Regions from separate parts of the Mesorhizobium sp. 113-1-2 genome, predicted to be linked through region 2. Evidence: predicted binding sites of a transcription regulator. Region 2 holds the regulator's gene; the other holds the start of a gene.
What was found. Region 2 encodes LexA, which represses DNA repair genes until DNA is damaged. Its sites were predicted from a motif close to TGTTCNNNNTGTGTTCNG; they were not measured.

Region 1 (9,780 bases), 1.4 Mb from region 2:
CAGCCTGCTCGCCGCAATGGTCCTGCCGGGGAAAGTAGCCGACGCCGAAGTGACGCCGTTCAGTTCACCCGGCTGATGCAAAAATCGATGACGTCGATCAGCGCCGATTTCTGCGACGTTTCCTCCAGCGGCGCCAGCGCGTCGCGGGCGATCTCGCCGAAATGCCGGGCGCGGCCGATCGTGTCGGCAATGGCGCCGTGACGGGTCATCAGGCCGATCGCCTTTTCCAGGCCGGCGTCGTCGACGACATTGTCCTCGATCGCGCGCTTCCAGAAGGTGCGCTCGGCCTTGGTGCCGCGCCGGTAGGCGAGGATGACCGGCAAGGTCACCTTGCCCTCGCGGAAATCGTCGCCGACATTCTTGCCGAGATCCTTGCTGGTGCCGCCATAGTCCAGCGCATCGTCGATGAGCTGGAAGGCAAGGCCGAGATTCATGCCGTAGGAGCGAAGTGCGGCGCGATCATTGCGGGTTGCCTGGGCGATGACCGGTCCAACTTCGGCGGCGGCCGAAAACAGCGCCGCGGTCTTGGCCTTGATGACGGCGAAGTGCTCATCCTCGGTGGTTTCGAGGTTCTTGGCGGCGGCAAGCTGCATCACCTCGCCCTCGGCGATAATCGAGGCCGCACTCGACAGGATGTCGAGCGCTTCGAGCGAACCGACATCGACCATCATGCGGAAGGCTTGGCCGAGCAGGAAGTCGCCGACCAGCACGCTCGCCTGATTGCCCCAGATCATGCGGGCGGTCTTCTTGCCGCGCCGCATGCCGCTCTCGTCGACGACGTCGTCGTGGAGAAGCGTCGCCGTATGCATGAACTCGACCGAGGTGGCGAGCTTGACGTGGCCCTCGCCGGCATAGCCGAACATCTGCGCGGCAGCGAGCGTCAGCATCGGCCTGAGCCGCTTGCCGCCGGACGAGATCAGATGGTTGGCAACCTCCGGGATCATCTCGACGTCGGAGCCGGCCTTGGACAGGATCAATTCGTTGACGCGGCCCATATCGGCAGCCGTCAGATCGATGAGATCCTTGATGGAGGCGGGTTCCCGCTTCCCGTTTTCGATGTTGAGAACGACACCCACGACAATCACTCCCGCCTTGGTATAACGCGTGCGACGGCACCCTTAGTCCCGATACGGACTCTAGGGCGGCGGACACGGCCACGGCAAGTGGCGAATTGGCGCGGCGCCGGTGACAGCTTGTTAACGATCCGGCAGGAAGCGAGGCTCTGCCGCGGAATCCCCTGCCCGTTTACATCCATAGCGCAAACTGCGAGTTTCATACGATGATAGAGCTTGTCCGCACCAACGATGCCGTCATCATCTCCTTTGTCGAATCGCTGATGCGCGACGCCGGCATTGCCTGCTTCGTCGCCGATCAGAATATGAGCATTCTCGAAGGGTCGATCGGTCTTTTGCAGAAGCGCGTCATGGTCGACGCTGACCAGGCCGATGCAGCACGTCGCATCCTCACGGACGCCGGCATCGCCAACGAGATCCGCACAAAATAATGTCGGCCGCGCCAGCCGCCCCTGCCCTTGACACCCTTGGCCCGGACACGCCGGCCCATACGGTCGATGCCTTCCATCGCGGCCGGTTCTGGCTCGTGCAGCCCAAGCATGGCGGCCACCGCGCCGGCATGGATGCGATGATGCTGGCGGCATCCGTGCCATCCTCGTTCGACGGACGCCTCGCCGATTTCGGCGCCGGCGCCGGCGCTGCCGGCCTTGCCGTGCTGTCGCGCTGTCCGGCTGCCCAGGCCGTGCTGATCGAACGTGCGTCGGAAATGGCGGCCTTTGCCGCGGCCACCCTTGCTCATCCCGGCAATGCCCATCTCAGCGATCGTGCGTCCGTGCTTATCGCCGATGTCACGGTATCCGGCCGGGCGCGAGCGGCAGCCGGCCTCGCTGATAATGATTTCGACTACGTCATCATGAACCCGCCCTTCAACGCCGCCCGGGACCGCGCCACGCCTGACCGGCTGCGGAAGGAAGCCCATGTCATGGAGGACGGCCTGTTCGAAAGCTGGATCCGCAGTGCGGCGGCGGTGGTCAGGCCGCGCGGCGGACTTGCCGTCATTGCGCGGCCCGAACAGCTCGGCGCCATCCTCGACGCGATGTCAGGCCGTTTCGGCGATGCAGAGATGCTTGCCGTCCACCCTCGCCCCGACGCAGCCGCGATCCGCATCATCGTGCGGGCAGCACTCGGCGCGCGCGGAAAGCTCGCAATCCGCCCACCCCTTATGCTTCACGCGCAATCGGGCAACGGCCCCGACGAGCGCAGCGAAATGATCGCCAACGGTCTCGCCTCGTTGTTTGGAGATTGAGCTATTCCTGGCCTCCGCATTGCCGTTGGCCGGGAAATCCCTACATGCCTGCAACCCATCGACCGGAGACCATGCCCTCGTGAAACGCCTTTTCAACCGACTGCTGCCGAAATCCTGGCGCTCCACCGTCGTCACCATTCCGGTCATCCGGCTGCACGGCACCATCATGGCCGGCGGCCAGTTCCGGCAGAATCTGTCGCTGGCCTCCACCGCCGGCCTCATCGAGAAGGCGTTTTCCTTCGACGCGCCGGCAGTCGCCATCTCGATCAATTCGCCCGGCGGCTCGCCGGTGCAATCGCGGCTGATCTTCAAGCGCATCCGCGACATGGCGGTTGAAAAGAACAGACAAGTTCTGGTCTTCGTCGAGGACGTCGCGGCCTCGGGCGGCTACATGATCGCGGTCGCCGGCGACGAGATTTTTGCCGATCCGTCCTCCATCGTCGGCTCCATCGGCGTGGTCTCGGCCTCGTTCGGCTTTCCCGAACTGATGAAGAAGATCGGCGTCGAGCGCCGTGTCCACACGGCCGGCCAGAACAAGGCGGTGCTTGATCCGTTCAAACCCGAGAAGAAGGAAGACGTCGAACGGCTGAAGGCGTTGCAGCTCGAGGTCCACGACACCTTCATCGATCTGGTCAAGGAGCGGCGCGGCAGCAAGCTGAAGGACGATCCAGACCTGTTCACCGGCCTGTTCTGGACCGGAAAAAGGGGGCTGGAGCTAGGCCTCGTCGATGCGCTCGGCGACATGCGCACGGTGCTGAAGACCCGGTTCGGGGCGAAGACCCAGCTGAGATTGGTCACGGCGCCACGCGGTTTCCTCAGCCGTTTCGGCCTGTTCGGCTCGAGCAAGGGCTTTTCGGCGCCCGATATCGCCGCCGCTGCCGCCAGCGGCGTCATCGATGCGGCGGAAGAGCGCGCATTGTGGGCTCGCTTCGGGCTTTGAAAAACCGGTAAAACCGTCTAGCATGAAAGCTTGAAGTCCTATGCATGTCGTTTTCCCAAAACAGAACACAGTTTTGGGCGACATGCATTAACCGACCCAACCGGCCGCCTTCGCCGGCCCAGCGTGGGAGGAGTTTTGGCATGCCGCAGATCATTTTCTTCACCGTCGTTGGCGTCGCCGCCTATTTCGGCTACCGCACCTTCGTGCGCGAGGCCGAGCGCGTGACGGCCAAGGTGCGGCGCACCGAAAAGCAGGCGGCCAATGGCGCGATGGGAACGCTGGTCAAGGATCCGAAGACCGGCGAATACCGGCTGGCCAAGGACTGAGCATCATCCTCCATACGACTGACGCCGTGGACACCGAGATCGGTTCGCGCATCTGGCACGCGCACGCCAAGATCAATCTGGCGCTGCATGTCACCGGCAGGCGGCCTGACGGCTATCATCTGATCGACAGCCTTGCGGTGTTCACGCGTTTTGGCGACCGGGTCGAGATCGCGCTCGCCGACAGCGACGATTTTACTGTGTCCGGCCGCTATGCGCCGGCGGTTCCGCTCGACGCCGGCAATCTTGTGCTCAAGGCGCGCGATGCCTTGCGACGGGAGGCCGGCCCCGAGCGCACCCCATCTGTCGCCATAAAGCTGGAAAAGAACCTGCCGGTCGCCTCCGGCGTCGGCGGCGGGTCGAGCGACGCGGCGGCCGTGCTGCGCGGACTGGCGCAGACATGGGGCCTGGACATGGGCGGCGCCGAACTGGCGCGGATCGGCCTCTCGCTCGGCGCCGATGTGCCGATGTGCCTGGCGGCAAAGCCGCTGGTGGCGCGCGGCATCGGTGAAGCGCTGTCGATCGTGCCGGATTTCTCGGCGCTGGGACTGGTGCTGGTCAATCCCGGCACGCCGGTCTCCACGGCCGACGTGTTCGCGGCCCTTTCCCACCGCGACAACGAGCCCCTGCCGCCGCTGCCGCGCCGCATCGACTTTCACAGCCTGCGCAACTGGCTGGATGTCACCCGCAACGATCTCGAACCGGCTGCGCTTGCGCTGCAGCCCGCCATCGGCCGGGCGCTTTCGTGGCTTGACAAGGCCGGATCTGGCTTTTCCCGCATGTCCGGATCGGGCGCGACCTGCTTTGGCCTGTTCGAAACCGGCAATGTCGCCAAGCGCGCGGCGGCCGAAATCCGCAGCCGCCAGCCCGACTGGTTCGTCGCGGCGACGCGCAGCATGTCATCGGAGGCTGAGTGAAATGGCTGGGATTAACGAGAGCCGTTCGTTCATGCCCGTGCGCATCGCGGTGCTGACGGTTTCCGACACGCGAAGCCTTGCCGACGACAAATCCGGCCAGACGCTGGCCGACCGCATCACCGAGGCCGGCCACATCCTGGCCGCCCGCGACATCGTCACCGATGACCGCGACAAGATCCGCGACACGGTGCTGGCGTGGTCGCGCGACAAGGCCATCGATGTCGTCATCACCACCGGCGGCACCGGCTTCACTGGGCGCGACGTGACGCCGGAGGCGCTGGAGCCGATCTTCGAAAAGCGAATGGACGGCTTTTCGGAAGTGTTCCACCGCATTTCCTACGACAAGATCGGCACGTCGACGATCCAGAGCCGGGCTACCGGCGGCGTCGTCAACGCCACTTTCGTCTTCGTTCTGCCGGGCTCGCCCGGCGCCTGCAAGGACGCCTGGGACGGTATCCTCAAGGCGCAGCTCGACTACCGGCACATGCCCTGCAATTTCGTCGAGATCATGCCGCGCCTGGACGAACATCTGCGGCGCGGCAAGTCGGCTCCGTAAAAGCCGAGGGCAAGTCCCGGTTTCACGCCGTGTTTGCCAGGCGAAACGGCGTTCGTGCCTTCGAAACGCCATTCCAAACCGGATACCGGAGAAAGTACCTTTTCGTGGAAGGGCCATAGCCGATCACGACAAGGACGATGCGATGAGCGAGCATATCGGCGGATGCCATTGCGGCAACATACGCCTTCGATTTTCAACCAAGCTCGATCCTTCACAAATCGAAATCCGCGCCTGCCAATGCGCGTTCTGCATCAAGCATGGCTCGCGCGCCCTCGCCGATCCGGACGGACGATTGACCGTCTCGGTCGAGGACGAAGCCCGATTGCACAGATACCGGTTCGGACTGCGTACAGCCGAGTATTTGATCTGCCGGGGCTGCGGTGTCTACGTCGCGGCGGTCACCACCGATGACAGGGATCCAAGGGCGATCGCCATCGTCAATGCCCTGGACGACCGGTTGCAGTTCAGCCGCGAACCGGTCGCCGTGGACTATGATGCCGAGAGCAGGGCAAGCCGCATTGCCCGGCGACGTGCGCGCTGGATGCCGGTGGAGATCCGGTCCGCCTTTACCGGATGACCGGCTCGCCGTGAAAGCGCCGGCGCGAGGGGCGCGAAACGCCGAAGCCGACTTCCATCATCAGCCGCGGCGTGCGCGCCGGCACGGTGCCCATGTGGAACCCGAACGGATCTTCGACAAAGCCGAGGCCAGCCCCTCCGGTCAGCGTCACCGGGCTTTGCTCACCATAGACGTCCAGCACCTCCTGGGCGGGATGGCCGACCAGCAGGGTCAGTTGATGCTTGATGGCGCGGCGCCTATGGCTGCCCCGGACATAGACATGCGGACCGGTGTCGGCATCGACAGGCTTGAGGTAGAAGAAGAATTTCAGCATGCGCCAGTCATCGAGGTCGAAATGATATTTGCCGAGCGAGGCAAGGTTCTTGTCGGCGTCCGAAGCCTCGCCGGTCGGAAAGCTCCACCAGACGCGCGTCGTGATCAGTTTCGCCTGAGCGCCGAGATAGTGCGCGGCGATGTCGAGAAGCAGCGGATCGCGCTGGATGGCGAGAGCGGCTGGGCAATCAAGGATGCGCTCGAAATAGTGTCCGCTGAGCAGCGATCGGCCCAGGCGTTTCTCGGCCTGCGCATGCTCGCCCGGCATGAATTCGAGACGACGGTCGAAATTGCCGAAGCACGGCGTGCGCCCCGCGAAATCCGCGATCTCTTCGTGGATTTCCGGCGGCAGGACCAGGCCTGAAAACAGGCCGTCGGAACGCAGCGCATCGACCACCGCTGCACGCTCGACACCGGAAAACATCGTATTCCCAATAGTGTCGGCGGGACGGGCGCGCTTTGCCCCCAGCCAATGCATCCGGCGGCCGGGCATGGTGCGCGCCAGCATGAACATCGGCAGCCAGGCAGGGTTTTCGCGCAGGTCCGTGAGATAGGTCGGAATGCGTACGGCGATGCGCCGCAGCAGGCTGCCATTGCGCGCAATGGCCTCGAGACTGGCGGCGCCGGATTTGTCAGGGGTTGAAAGGTTCATCGGGTCCTCTTCTATGAGGGCGACACCCGATGCCGCATCGGTGCCCACCACTCGCATGACCCAAACCCAATTCATCCACCTCGGGGAAAGGCTAACCCCGCGTCAGGTTTTGTGCAATGCACAATGGACAGAGCAGATGCAAAAAATCACTTCGGGGCGCGGTGCTGCTGCTTCGGCGGCGCCACCCAGATCTCGGCGTCGAGCCTCTTTGTCGCCAGGCCGCGTGCCAGAGCCTCGGCGCTGCCGGCGCTCTTCGACAAGGACGCGGCCTGCCGCTTGCTGATCACCAGCCCTTCGGCGAGCGCACGGTTTCCTGAAAAGACGCGAGCCAGGAACGGTGTGCGGCTGCCGCGTGCGCGAGAAAATCGCGCCGCCATGGTTTGCTTCGCCGTGTGGACGACGACCGCTTCGATCCAGCCCTCCACCAGCCGCGCGCCCGGTTCCAGCAGCAACAGCCAGTCACCCTTGGCCTGCCGGATGCCGGATGCGATACCGCCACTCGCCACATAGTGGCAACCGGCATGCTCGGCGACATGATGCGTCTGGTCGGTGGAGCCGGTGTCGCAGACGATGACGTCGCGCACCACGCCCTCGACCGCGCCGCCAATCAGCGAGGCGAGCGTGCGGGCGAGAGCCTCCTCGTCATTACGCGTTTCGATGAGAACACTGAGCATATTTAGCCGAATAGCGGAAAGCCGCGCACAGCGCCAGTTTTTGCGGCGCAGCATAAAAAGTTCTTGCTTTGTTCTCATCAGCAAAATAGGAATAATTTCATGAACAGAGCGATTCGAAACAACATGGACAGTCCCTGGGAGCGGGCCAAGATGGAACCGATCGTGCGTGCCGACATTGCAGCCTTCGGGGCAGGACGCGCCGAGATGGCCAATGCGATGATCGAGCAAAGTGGCATGCGCATCCGTCCGGACCGCAACCGTGGCCGCTCGGCGGGCATCAATCCGTCCGGCCGCTTCGAACCGGTCAGCCGGCATGTCTTCGACGATGGCTGGAGCTCGCTGGAGGAACTGCCGCCGTTCAAGACGGAGGTGCAGGTGGAAAAGCCGCGCACCATCATCACCCGCAACGAATCGCCCGACATTTCCTTCGACCGGTCGATCAACCCCTATCGCGGCTGCGAACATGGCTGCGTCTATTGTTTCGCACGGCCGACGCACGCCTTCATGGGCCTGTCGCCGGGGCTGGATTTCGAATCAAAACTGTTCGCCAAGCCGGATGCGGCGCGGTTGCTCGACAAGGAACTGTCGAAGGACGGCTACCAGCCGCGCACCATTGCCATTGGCACCAACACCGATCCCTACCAGCCGATCGAGAAACAGTACCGGATCATGCGCGAGATCCTGGAAGTGCTGGAAGCGCGCGGCCATCCGGTCGGCATCGTCACCAAATCCGCTCTGGTGACGCGCGACATCGACATCTTGTCGCGCATGGCCGAACGCGGACTGGCCAAAGTGGCGCTGTCGGTGACGACGATGGACCGCATGCTGGCCAGGACGATGGAGCCCCGCGCATCGACGCCGACCAAGCGGCTCGAAGCGATCCGGCAGCTCTCGGATGCAGGCATTCCGACTTCGGTCATGGTGGCGCCGATCATCCCCGGCCTCACCGACCAGGAGATGGAGCGGATCCTCGATTCGGCACGAGCCGCCGGCGCGCGCGAGGCGGGTTATGTCGTGCTGCGCCTGCCGCTGGAAGTCAGCCCGATCTTCAAGGACTGGCTGCTGCGCCACTATCCCGACCGCTACCGCCACGTGATGTCGCTGATCCGCTCGATGCGCGACGGCAAGGACTACGATTCGGAATGGGGCAAGCGCATGAAGGGCGCCGGACCCTATGCTTGGCAGATCGGCCGCCGTTTCGAGATCACCGCCAAGCGGCTCGGCATCAATGCCGAGCGGCGCACGCTGCGCACCGACCAGTTCGTCGCCGCCGGAAAGGACCAGGAGCAGCTGATGCTGCTCTGAGAACGCAATTCGCCGCGGCGGTTTGACCTGCCACGGCGTACAAAATCCCGTCCGGCCCGCCCCGGCCTGCAGACGGTGCCCTCCCGGTCCGGCGCCCCACCCGACCCGGAGGGACTTGCGGAGAATCGGAGCCGATGCGAACCTCGCCGCAACATGGCTCGCGCGCGTTCCGATTCTCCGCTTCTCTTCGAAATCGTCGAGAAACCCGATTTCTCCTTCGAGACGAAGGCGATGGCTGACGGGCTATGGCCGGTCGCGGGGATGGACGAGGCCGGCCGCGGTCCGCTGGCCGGGCCTGTGGTCGCCGCGGCTGTCGTGCTCGACCCCGCCAACATCCCCGAAGGCCTCGACGATTCAAAACGGCTCAGCCATTTGCAGCGCGAGGCGCTGTTCCTGCGCATTCTTGGTTCGGCGCAGGCGGTTTCGATGGCCTCGATCAGCGCCGAAGGCATTGACGGCGGCAATATCCTGAAGGCCAGCCTCGAGGCGATGCGCCGCGCCCTGGTCGGGCTGTCGGTTCGGCCGAAGCTCGCGTTGGCCGACGGCCGCGACGTGCCGCCGGGGTTGCCTTGCGACGGCCGTGCGCTGATCAAGGGCGACCAGCGCTCGCAATCGATCGCCGCCGCCTCGATCGTCGCCAAGGTGATGCGCGACCGCATGATGTGCGGCTGCGGCAGCCACCACGACCGCTACGGCTTCGAGGTCCATATGGGCTACGCCACCGCACGCCACCGCACGGCCATCGAGGCGCATGGCCCGGTCGCGCGCCTGCACCGCGTGTCGTTCGCGCCGTTCCGGCTGGGCGGAGCCGAGGTGGCGGAAGAAGAGAGCCTGGCCGGACTGGATTGAGCCGGACGGCGATTTAGCTGATCTCCCCCTTGTGGGGGAGATTAGCCGCTTTGACGCATCGCCAACAAAAAAGCCGCCAGGTTGCCCGGGCGGCTTTTTTTGATTTTCAAATCTTGTCGGCTCAGTTCAGCTTGGCCTTCACATCCGCGAGCGAAGCCTTGAACAGGTCGGCTCCGGCCTTGACGTCGACCTTGGCGGCGAGCAGCGCGCGGGCGGCTTCGACGGCGATGTCGACGGCGCTGGCGCGCACCTCGGCCACCGCATCGCGCTCGGCCTGACCGATCTTCTGTTCGGCAAGCGCGGTGCGCCGGGCAACGTAATCCTCGGTCTTCTTGTGCGCCTCGGCGGCGAGCATT
Region 2 (9,780 bases):
TATTTCGCCGGCATTGGCGGCAGCGGCTTCTTTCTCGGCAATCCAAAGCTTGTCGCAGCCGATGATGGTGAGATGCCGCTCACGGCCCGCCTTTTCTCCGGCATAGAAAACGCCCGTGAAGCCATTGCCGATCATATCCGGGCCACGGTCGGCGGTGCCGAAGGCGAGATCGCGGCGGCGCTGATCGTCGGCGTGCGGGCCGGCATTCCCGATGAAATCAACGAAGCGATGCGGCGCACCGGCATCTACCACATCATCTCCATTTCCGGACTGCATATGGCGCTGGTCGCCGGCACCATCATGGGTCTGCTGCGCGGGGCTTTCGCGCTGTTTCCGGACTTTTCCGCGCGCCGGCCGGTGAAGAAATACGCCGCTGCTGCAGCCCTGTTCTCGATCGCCGCCTATCTCGTCATTTCCGGTGTTGTCGTCGCCGCCGAACGCAGCTTCATCATGCTGGGGGTGATGCTGATTGCCGTGCTGTTTGATCGCGCGGCGCTGACGATGCGCAATTTGGCGATCTCAGCGATCGCCGTCATCGTGGTGTCGCCGCATGAAGTCGTCGGCCCAAGCTTCCAGATGTCGTTCGCTGCGACTGCGGCTTTGGTCGGTGCCTATGCAGGCTGGGCTGATCACCGCGCGGGAAAGGCAAGGCCGCCACCGCCGAAGCGATCGCTACCGGGCTTTCTCGCTCGAAAATTCCTCGCGCTCACAGGAGGGGTGGCGATGACGTCCATCATTGCCGGCAGTGCCACGGCGCTGTTTGCAATATGGCACTTCCAGCGTGTGTCGCCGCTCAGCCTGTTCGCAAATCTGGCTATCATGCCAATTGTCTCAGTCGTCATGTTTCTGGCGGTTGTCAGTGCTTTGACAATGCCCTTTGGTTTGGACGGGCCCTTTCTCCACTTGATGGGCAAAGGCCTGACGGCGATGATCGCCATATCGGCGTGGATATCGGAACGCTCTCCCGTCGATGCGGTCGGGCTGATTTCGCAGCACTCCGTCCTGCTAGTGACGATTGCCCTGGTCATCGCGACGATGGCGACGACATGGCTGCGGCTCGCGGCACTGCCCTTCGCGCTTGCCGGACTGTTGACGGTGTCGGATACGCGCACGCCAGATGTGCTTATCTCGGAAGATGCGCGGCTGGTCGCGCTACCGATCGGCGGCGGCGAACTCGCGGTCAGCCGGGCTCGCCCGAACGAGTTCACCGTCGACAATTGGAAACGCGCGCTGGTGTCCGAAACCATCGTCGCGCCGGAGATGTTCGACAAGGCGGACGGGCAATTCGGCATTGCCGATGCCGTCAACCTCCCGCCTGGAGCGCCATTCTATTGCACGGATGGTGTCTGTCTTGCCCGGCACCCATCGGGTGCGATCATCGCACATGTCGAAGACCGCAAGGCCACCTGGAAGGCCTGCGGTTTTGCCGATCTGATCGTCGTCAATGACGCGACAGGCTATGATGCCTGCCACAATCCGCTGGTTCTTGTCGTTACCAAACGGCAACTGGCCCGAAAGGGCAGTGCCGCCGTCTTCTTCGACCGCCAATCGGCGACCGGTCCGCCAATCGTCAGTTTCGCGGTGGATGGACCGTATCGGCCCTGGCATGCGCAGCGAAAATTTTCACGCGAGGCGAGGGGGCTGGCGCCCTATCAAAAACCTGAAAAGACGGCCGTTCCTGCTCAGTAGCGCCGGATCAACCCGACCAGCTTGCCTTGCACCTTGACCCTGTCGGGCCCGAAAATGCGCGTCTCGTAGGCCGGGTTGGCGGCTTCGAGCGCAATCGAGGCGCCCTTGCGGCGGAACCGTTTCAGCGTCGCTTCCTCCTCGTCGACCAGGGCGACGACGATCTCTCCCGGGCTTGCCGTATCGGCGTTGCGGATAATGACCGTGTCGCCATCGAAGATGCCGGCCTCGATCATCGAGTCGCCCTTGACCTCCAGCGCATAGTGCTCGCCACCCATGATCATGTCCGGGGGCACCGAGATCGAATGCGTCTGATGCTGGATGGCATCGATCGGCACACCGGCGGCGATACGGCCCATCACCGGGATCGACACGGCGGAGACCGCGTCGTCATCATTGCCGGCTGAGGGCAGGCGCGATGGTGCCGGCTTGATCTGGCGGCCAAGGCCGCCCTGACCGAGACTGCCCTGGATGACGCTCGGCGAGAATTTCTTTGCCGCGTTGAGGCCAGGCGCGATCGAATCCGGCAACCGCAGCACTTCCAGCGCGCGTGCCCGGTTCGGCAGCCGGCGAATGAAGCCACGTTCCTCCAGTGCCGTGATCAGTCGATGGATCCCCGACTTGGAGGCAAGATCGAGCGCTTCCTTCATCTCGTCGAAGGAAGGCGGAATGCCGCTTTCCTTGAGCCGTTCATGAATGAACATCAGCAGTTCATGTTGCTTGCGTGTCAGCATGGCGGCCCCCAAGGCATTGAACGAAGGGTGTGAACCAGAATCGAAAAACAAACCCAGAACAAACACTATCTGTTCCAGTTGTGTTCTGCAACTGTTTAAAGTTTAGTGAATTTGTTAAAGCCTCAGAAATTTTCGCTCCAGGTGGCAGGCGTCAACCGACCACCTCCACCGTCGGCACGTGCATTGAAATCATTATGGTTAATAGCCTGTGGCCTATCCTCTTATCCTGTTTGGCATCAGGCGTTTGAAAGGCATTCTCAGGGTGGATTGTATGGCGAACGGATCCATTTTCGGCGGAACGAAACGAAATCAAAACGTCAACAATCGCTGGCTATGCGGAGATAGAACGCGTTCAGGCTCCCGGCATCGCTCCGACCAGAACCTGGGCGTAGGCGCCCGCATCGATATTGCCGCCGGAGATAACGCGCCGCGGCAAGGTCATCCGGAAACCGCTTTCAGACTGCCGGCGCGTACGGTGTAGGGATTGGCACAATTGTCTTCGCTGTGCACATAGACGTGCAGCGTGTAGCCGATATGCGCCGTCATCAGCGCTTTTGCCCGCTCCACATCGCGATCGAGCGCCGCTTCCATGATCTCGGTGTGATGCTCGATGGCGATCGCCTCGCGCAAGGCGTCCATGGCCTCGCCATAGCCATCCTTGAGGCCGGCCGCCGCCCGCAATGTCGGCGCCAGACCGAGAAAACGATGATGCCGCCGCAACTGATCGGCGATCGTCGAGCGGAAGCGCAAAAGCCAGTTGGATGTTGCCGCGCTCAGCAGCGCCGCATGGAAGGCCTCATGGCTCTCGTCCCATTTGTCGACGGCCGCATCGGAAGGGTCGTCGACCGCGGTCTTGCAGCGCGAGAGCCGGTAATGGGCGGTGACGACCGCGTCCTCCCATTCTCTGCCGCCATTCGCGATCGATTCCAGGAACAGCGGCATTTCGACAACCATCCTTGCGCGCGCCAGATCCTCGAGCTCGGCGCGCGACACGGGAGCGACGGCAAAGCCGCGATTGCTGATGGCGGTGACCAGGCGCTCGGCTTCAAGTCGGGACAAGGCTTCCCTCAGCGGCGTCCAGCCGACGCCGTATGTGGCGCGCAGCGCGCTCAGCTTGAGCGGCGCGCCCGGCATCAGGCGGGTGGTCAAGATATCGCGCCGCAGCAGCTGATAGGCCGCTTCGGTCTTAGTGGAGCTGTTCTGATCCTGCATCGCGATCCGTCCATCATCGGGCTTGCGAAAATTATATATGATGTGGAGGCATGGCAAGAATTATATATAATGTTTGACACGCGGCGAGGGACTGACCATGATCGCCGCAGTTGCCGCCCTATGAGCGGCGCTGATCAAATCTGGGAGGAAATGATGTTGAAGTCGAAATCCGCTTGGCTGTCGGGATTGGCCCTGGCGGGCGCATTGATGCTCAGCGCCGGGAGCGCCGCAGCCGATCAGATCCGCATCGGCATCGCCAATTTCGGCGAGCATCCGCAGCTCAACGCTGCCATAGCCGGCTTCAAGAAGGCACTGACGGACAATGGCTTTGTCGAGGGCAAGGACGTCGTCTACACGGAAAGCCATACCAATTTCGACGCATCGCTGGTGCCGCAGATGATCGCCAAGCTGCAGGCGGAACAGCCCAAGCTGATCTACACCATCACCACGCCGGTCTCGCAGATCGCCAAGAAGGCGCTCGCGGGCTCCGGCATTCCGATCGTCTTTGCCGCGGTCACCGACCCGGTCGCGGCCAAGCTGGTGCCGTCGTGGGACGCCGGCGACGACGGCATGACCGGCGCCAGCGATCTGCAGGATGTCGCCGCGGTGATGGCCTTCACCAAGAAGCTGCTGCCGAACGCCAAGCGCTTCGGCGTGCCTTACAATCCAGGCGAGGCCAATGACGTTGCGCTGATCGAAAAGATCAAGGCGGCGGCACCGGCGGCCGGCTTCGAAGTAGTGGAAGTCGGTGTCGACAACGTCAATGACATCCAGCAACGTATCGCCTCGCTCGCCGGCAAGGTCGACGTAATCTACGGCCCGGCTTCGAACCTGATCCAGCCGGCGATCGCCGCAGTTTCCGCGGCTGCCCGCCAGGCCGGCATCCCGGTCGTTAACTCCGATGACAGCGCGGTCCGCAACGGCACCGTACCGGCGAGCTTCGCGGTCAATTACACGCAGGTCGGCATGAACGCCGGCAACATCGCCGCCGAGATCCTCAAGGGCAAGGATCCCAAGACGATCGCGCCGTCGCGCCCGGCCTACAAGGACCACATGGCAACGATTTCCCGCAAGGCGATGGCCGCGTTCGGCATCGAGATACCGGCTTCGTTGGCCGATTGCGGCTGCATCGTCGACTGATATCGGGCTGCGGCGGTGACGGCGTTGGCGCCGTCACCGTTCATGCCAGGGAGGAACGATGCTCGATATCCGATCCGCGCGCAAAGTATTCTACAAGGGCCAGGGCGACGAGAAGGTCGCGCTGGACGGCCTCAGCCTGTCACTGGCCACAGGTGAGTTCGGCATCGTCATCGGCTCCAACGGCGCCGGCAAGAGCAGCATGCTCAACGCCATTTCCGGAGCCCTTGTCCTGGATACCGGCAAGATCCTGATCAACGGCGCCGATGTGACAGCTATGCCGGTGTACAAGCGCGCCACAAGACTGGCGCGTGTCTTCCAGGATCCGATGCGCGGCACCGCCGCCAGCATGACCGTGGCGGAGAACATGCTGCTGGCCGATCTGCGCAGCCAGAAACGCACGCTGCGACAAGGGCTGAACGCCACGCGGCTTGCGTCCTACAAGGAGCGCCTGTCGATATTGGGCCTTGGCCTTGAAAATCGTCTCGACACCCGCGTCGACCTGCTTTCGGGCGGGCAGCGTCAGTCGCTGTCACTGATCATGGCGGTCGGCGGATCGCCGGACCTGCTGCTGCTCGACGAGCATACCGCAGCGCTCGATCCGCGCACGGCCGAGATCGTCATGCAGGCGACGGTGCGCGCCGTCAACGCGCTGAAGCTGACCACGCTGATGGTGACCCACAACATGCAGCACGCCGTCGACTATGGCAGCCGGGTGATCATGCTCGACGCAGGTCGGGTCCTGCTGGAAGTTACCGGCGAGGAGAAGGCCAGGGTCACGGTGATCGACCTGATTGGCCATTTTTCCGTCAAGACCGACCGCATGTTGCTGGCGAGCTGATCATCATGGGTTTTATTCAGGAGGTTCTCACCAGCTTCGTCGCGATCATGCCGGTCACCCTGGCGCAAAGCTTGATCCTGGCCTTTGTCGTGCTCGGCATCATGATCCCGTTTCGCATGCTGAATTTTCCCGATCTCACCAGCGAAGGCGCCTTTCCACTGGGCGGCTGCGTCTGCGGCGTGCTGCTGGCTGCCGGCGTATCGCCGCTGACCTGCATCGTGGTCGCATTCGTGGCGGGCTTCGCGGCGGGCTGCTGCACCGCCTTCATCCATCTGCGCTTTCGCATCCACACGCTGCTCGCGGGCATCCTGATGATGACGATGCTCTACAGCATCAACCTTCGCATCATGGGCAAGTCCAACCTCTCCGTTTTCGGCTCGCCAATGGTGTTTGACTGGGTGCCATTCGCGCGGCCAGGTTTCCCCGCCAGCAAGATCGTTGTCGCCGGCCTTCTCGCGCTCGTCGTCTTCGGCGCGCTCTACATGTTCTTCAGAACCGAGAAGGGGACCGCCGTGCGCGCCGTCGGCGCCAATCCCGACATGGCCGAGGCGCAAGGAATCAATGTCTGGGCAGCGACCATTGGCGGCGTCGGGCTGGCGAGCGCGTTTTCAGCCTCGAGCGGCGCGCTGATGGTGCAGTCGCAGGGATTTGCCGACGTCAATATGGGGCTAGGTATCCTCATCAACGGCCTGGCCGCGCTGATGATCGGCGAGGCGGTCGTCGGCAAGCAGACGGTCTGGCGTCAACTGCTGGCGCCCTTTGCCGGCGCGATCATCTACTACCAGCTGGTGTCGTTCTGCCTCGCCGCCGGCATGCCGCCGCCTGACCTGAAGCTTGCCACGGGCCTGTTCGTGCTGGCCATGCTTGCTCTGCCCAGCCTCAAGCGCAGCCGGGGACCCGCGCCCGCGCGCGAAGCGATCCGTGAATAACCAGGGAATGTCACAAATCATGCGTGCAACGATCGATCTCGCCGCCGTCGAAGCCATGGATGCGGCGGACCCGCTGCGTGCCATGCGCGACCGCTTTATTCTGCCGGAAGGTGTGATCTACCTCGACGGCAATTCGCTGGGCGCCGCGGCGCCCGCCGTCTTCAACGAACTGCAGAAGGCCGCGACGCAGGAATGGGCGCAGGACCTCATCCGTGCCTGGAACACCGCCGGCTGGTTCGATATGCCGGTCGCGCTCGGCGATCAGCTGGGACGTCTGATCGGCGCCGCTTCCGGCCAGACGGTGGTCTGCGACACGACCTCGATCAACATCTACAAGGTGCTGCATGCCGCCCTCGGCATGCGGCCGAACCGCTCGGTCATCGTCGCCGAGGGCGACAGTTTCCCGACCGATCTCTACATGGCCGAAGGCGTGGCCTCGACGCGGCCGGGCACGGTGCTGCGGCTCGAAGGCGTCGACGCGCCAACCATTGAGGAACTGATCGACGAGCGCGTCGCGGTCATCCTGGTCAACCACGTCAATTACAAAACCGGACAATTGCGCGACATGGCCGCCCTGACATGCAAGGCCCATCAGGTCGGCGCGCTGATCGTCTGGGACCTCTGCCATACGGCCGGCGCGCTGCCGGTCGAGCTCGATGCCGCGAATGCCGATTTCGCCATCGGCTGCACCTACAAATATCTCAATGGCGGTCCGGGTGCGCCGGCCTTCATCTATGCCGCGAAACGCCATCACGACGACGTCCACCAGCCGCTGAGCGGATGGTGGGGCCATGCGCGACCCTTCGCTTTCGAGCAAAGCTACACGGCCGGCAGCGGCATCCGCCGGTTCCTGTGCGGCACGCAGCCTGTGCTGTCGATGCGGGCGCTGAAAGGGGCTCTGGATATCTGGGACGATGTCGACATGGCGGCGGTGCGCAAGAAGAGCATCGCACTCACCGACCTGTTCATCCAGCTCGTCGAAGCCAGATGCGGCGCCTACGGCCTCGAACTCGAAGGTCCGCGCGACGGCAATGCGCGCGGCAGCCAGGTGTCGTTCCTCCACCCGCATGGCTACCAGGTGATGCGGGCCCTGATCGAGCGCGGCGTGATTGGCGATTTCCGCGCGCCGTCGACCATCCGCTTCGGCTTCACGCCGCTCTATGTCGGCTACAAGGACGTCTGGCAGGCGGTTGAGGTGCTTGAAGACATCCTGCGCACCGGCGCCTGGCAGGAGGCGCGCTTCGCGGTCAAGACCGCGGTTACTTGAGACGTCGGCGCAATTTCAGGAAAAGTGTGAAGCGGTTTTCCGTCCGGAATTGCGCCAAAGCAAAAAGTCAAAGCCGGGTGCGGACCGTCCACAGTTCGGGAAACAGCACGACCTCGAGCATCTTCTTCAGATAGGACGCCCCCGAGGTGCCACCGGTGCCGCGCTTCAGGCCGATGATGCGCTCGACCGTGGTGACGTGGTTGAAGCGCCAGCGGCGGAAATAGTCCTCGAAATCGACCAGCTTCTCCGCCAGTTCATAGAACATCCAGTAGCGCTGCGGATCGCGGTAGACGGTCTGCCAGGCGACCAGGACTTCTTCATTCTCGGTTCGCGTCTCCCGCCAGTCCGTGCGCCTGGCATCGGCGCCGATGTCGAACCCGTTGCGCGCCAGAAGCAGCAGCGCTTCATCGTAGAGGGACGGCTGGGCCAGGATCGCCTCCAGCTTGCCGATGAGGTTCGGCCGGTGCTTGTGAGGTCCGAGCATGGCAAGGTTGCGGTTGCCGGCCATGAATTCGATGGCGCGGTATTGCCAGGACTGGAAGCCGGAGGACTGGCCGAGCGCGTCGCGGAACTCGGTGTATTCGCTCGGCGTCATCGTGCGTAGCACGTCCCAGGCATTGTTGAGCTGCTCGAAAATGCGGGCGACGCGCGACAGCATCTTGAAGCTCGGCTCGAGCCGGTCGGCGCGAATCGAGCGGATCGCGGCGCCGATCTCGTGCAGAGCGAGTTTCATCCAGAGTTCCGAGGTCTGGTGCTGGATGATGAACAGCATTTCGTCATGCGCCGACGACAGTGGCGTCTGTGCCTCCAGCACTTTCTCCAGGTGCAGATAGTCGCTGTAGGACATGCGTTCCTTGAACGACATCTGCGCGCCTTCAGACGCCGGATCGTAGGGTTCGCTCAATGGATTTTCTCCGTGCGCAGCCGGAATCGCTGGATCTTGCCGGTCTGGGTCTTGGGCAAGGCGGCGATGAATTTGACCGATCGCGGATATTTGTATGGCGCGATCGTTGCCTTGACGTGGTCCTGCAGGCGCTTGACGGTCAACGCATCGGGCGCCACGCCTTGCACCAGCACGACATGCGCCTCGACGATCTGGCCGCGTTCGCCATCCTCGGCGCCGATGACAGCGCATTCGGCGACATCGGGATGCGACAGGAGGGCCGCCTCGACCTCTGGCCCGGCAATGTTGTAGCCGGCGCTGACGATCATGTCGTCGGAACGCGCGGCAAAATGGAAGAAACCGTCCTCGTCCTGGGTAAAAGTGTCGCCGGTGAGGTTCCAGCCGTCGCGCACATACTCTTTCTGCCTTTCATCGGCCATGTAGCGGCAGCCGGTTGGGCCACGCACCGCCAGCCGCCCGGTCTCGCCGCGCGGCACCTCACGCATCGCGTCGTCGACGATGCGCGCTTCGTAGCCGCCGACGGGCTTGCCGGTCGATGCCGGCTTCCTGTCGTCAAAACGGTTGGAGATGAAGATGTGCAGCATTTCCGTGGCGCCGATGCCGTCGAGGATCGGCTTGCCGGTCTTCTGCGTCCACTCTTCGAAGACCGGAGCCGGCAAGGTCTCGCCGGCCGAAACCGCGACGCGCAGCGACGACAAATCGGCACCTTCATCCATGGCCTTCAGCATGGCGCGGTAGGCCGTCGGCGCGGTGAAGGAAATCGTCGCTTTGTAGGTTTCGATGATGTGGATCATGTTGGGCGGCGTCGCCTGTTCCAGCAGTGTCGCCGCAGCTCCGAAGCGCAGGGGGAAGATGGCGAGCCCGCCAAGGCCGAAGGTGAAGGCGAGCGGCGGCGAGCCGACGAAGATATCGTCCGGTGTGACCTGGAGGATTTCACGGGCATAGGCGTCGGCGATGATCAGCAGGTCACGGTGGAAATGCATCGTTGCCTTCGGCACGCCCGTCGTGCCCGAGGTGAAGCCGAGCAGCGCGACATCGTCGCGGCCGGTGTTGACGGCGCTGAAGGTGAC

Region 1: a site for LexA is predicted at 7,329-7,346, ahead of JN279_RS29310 (PA0069 family radical SAM protein). Genes of this name have one in related genera too.

What each region holds. Positions count from the first base shown of each region.
Region 1 covers NZ_AP023242.1:5,992,541-6,002,320, forward strand. Annotated here, with positions in the region: gene JN279_RS29255 (MFS transporter) at 1-76, shown strand, start outside; gene JN279_RS29260 (polyprenyl synthetase family protein) at 60-1,076, opposite strand; gene JN279_RS29265 (putative signal transducing protein) at 1,280-1,504, shown strand; gene JN279_RS29270 (tRNA1(Val) (adenine(37)-N6)-methyltransferase) at 1,504-2,319, shown strand; gene JN279_RS29275 (S49 family peptidase) at 2,399-3,259, shown strand; gene JN279_RS29280 (membrane protein) at 3,400-3,585, shown strand; gene JN279_RS29285 (4-(cytidine 5'-diphospho)-2-C-methyl-D-erythritol kinase) at 3,612-4,499, shown strand; gene moaB (molybdenum cofactor biosynthesis protein B) at 4,501-5,055, shown strand; gene JN279_RS29295 (GFA family protein) at 5,198-5,632, shown strand; gene JN279_RS29300 (hypothetical protein) at 5,622-6,596, opposite strand; gene JN279_RS29305 (glycosyltransferase) at 6,743-7,270, opposite strand; gene JN279_RS29310 (PA0069 family radical SAM protein) at 7,421-8,575, shown strand; gene JN279_RS29315 (ribonuclease HII) at 8,729-9,424, shown strand; gene JN279_RS29320 (F0F1 ATP synthase subunit B) at 9,546-9,780, opposite strand, start outside.
Region 2 covers NZ_AP023242.1:4,604,008-4,613,787, forward strand. Annotated here, with positions in the region: gene JN279_RS22290 (ComEC/Rec2 family competence protein) at 1-1,689, shown strand, start outside; gene lexA (transcriptional repressor LexA) at 1,683-2,420, opposite strand; gene JN279_RS22300 (GntR family transcriptional regulator) at 2,859-3,632, opposite strand; gene JN279_RS22305 (ABC transporter substrate-binding protein) at 3,786-4,772, shown strand; gene JN279_RS22310 (ABC transporter ATP-binding protein) at 4,831-5,610, shown strand; gene JN279_RS22315 (ABC transporter permease) at 5,616-6,539, shown strand; gene kynU (kynureninase) at 6,559-7,806, shown strand; gene kynA (tryptophan 2,3-dioxygenase) at 7,874-8,710, opposite strand; gene JN279_RS22330 (AMP-binding protein) at 8,707-9,780, opposite strand, start outside.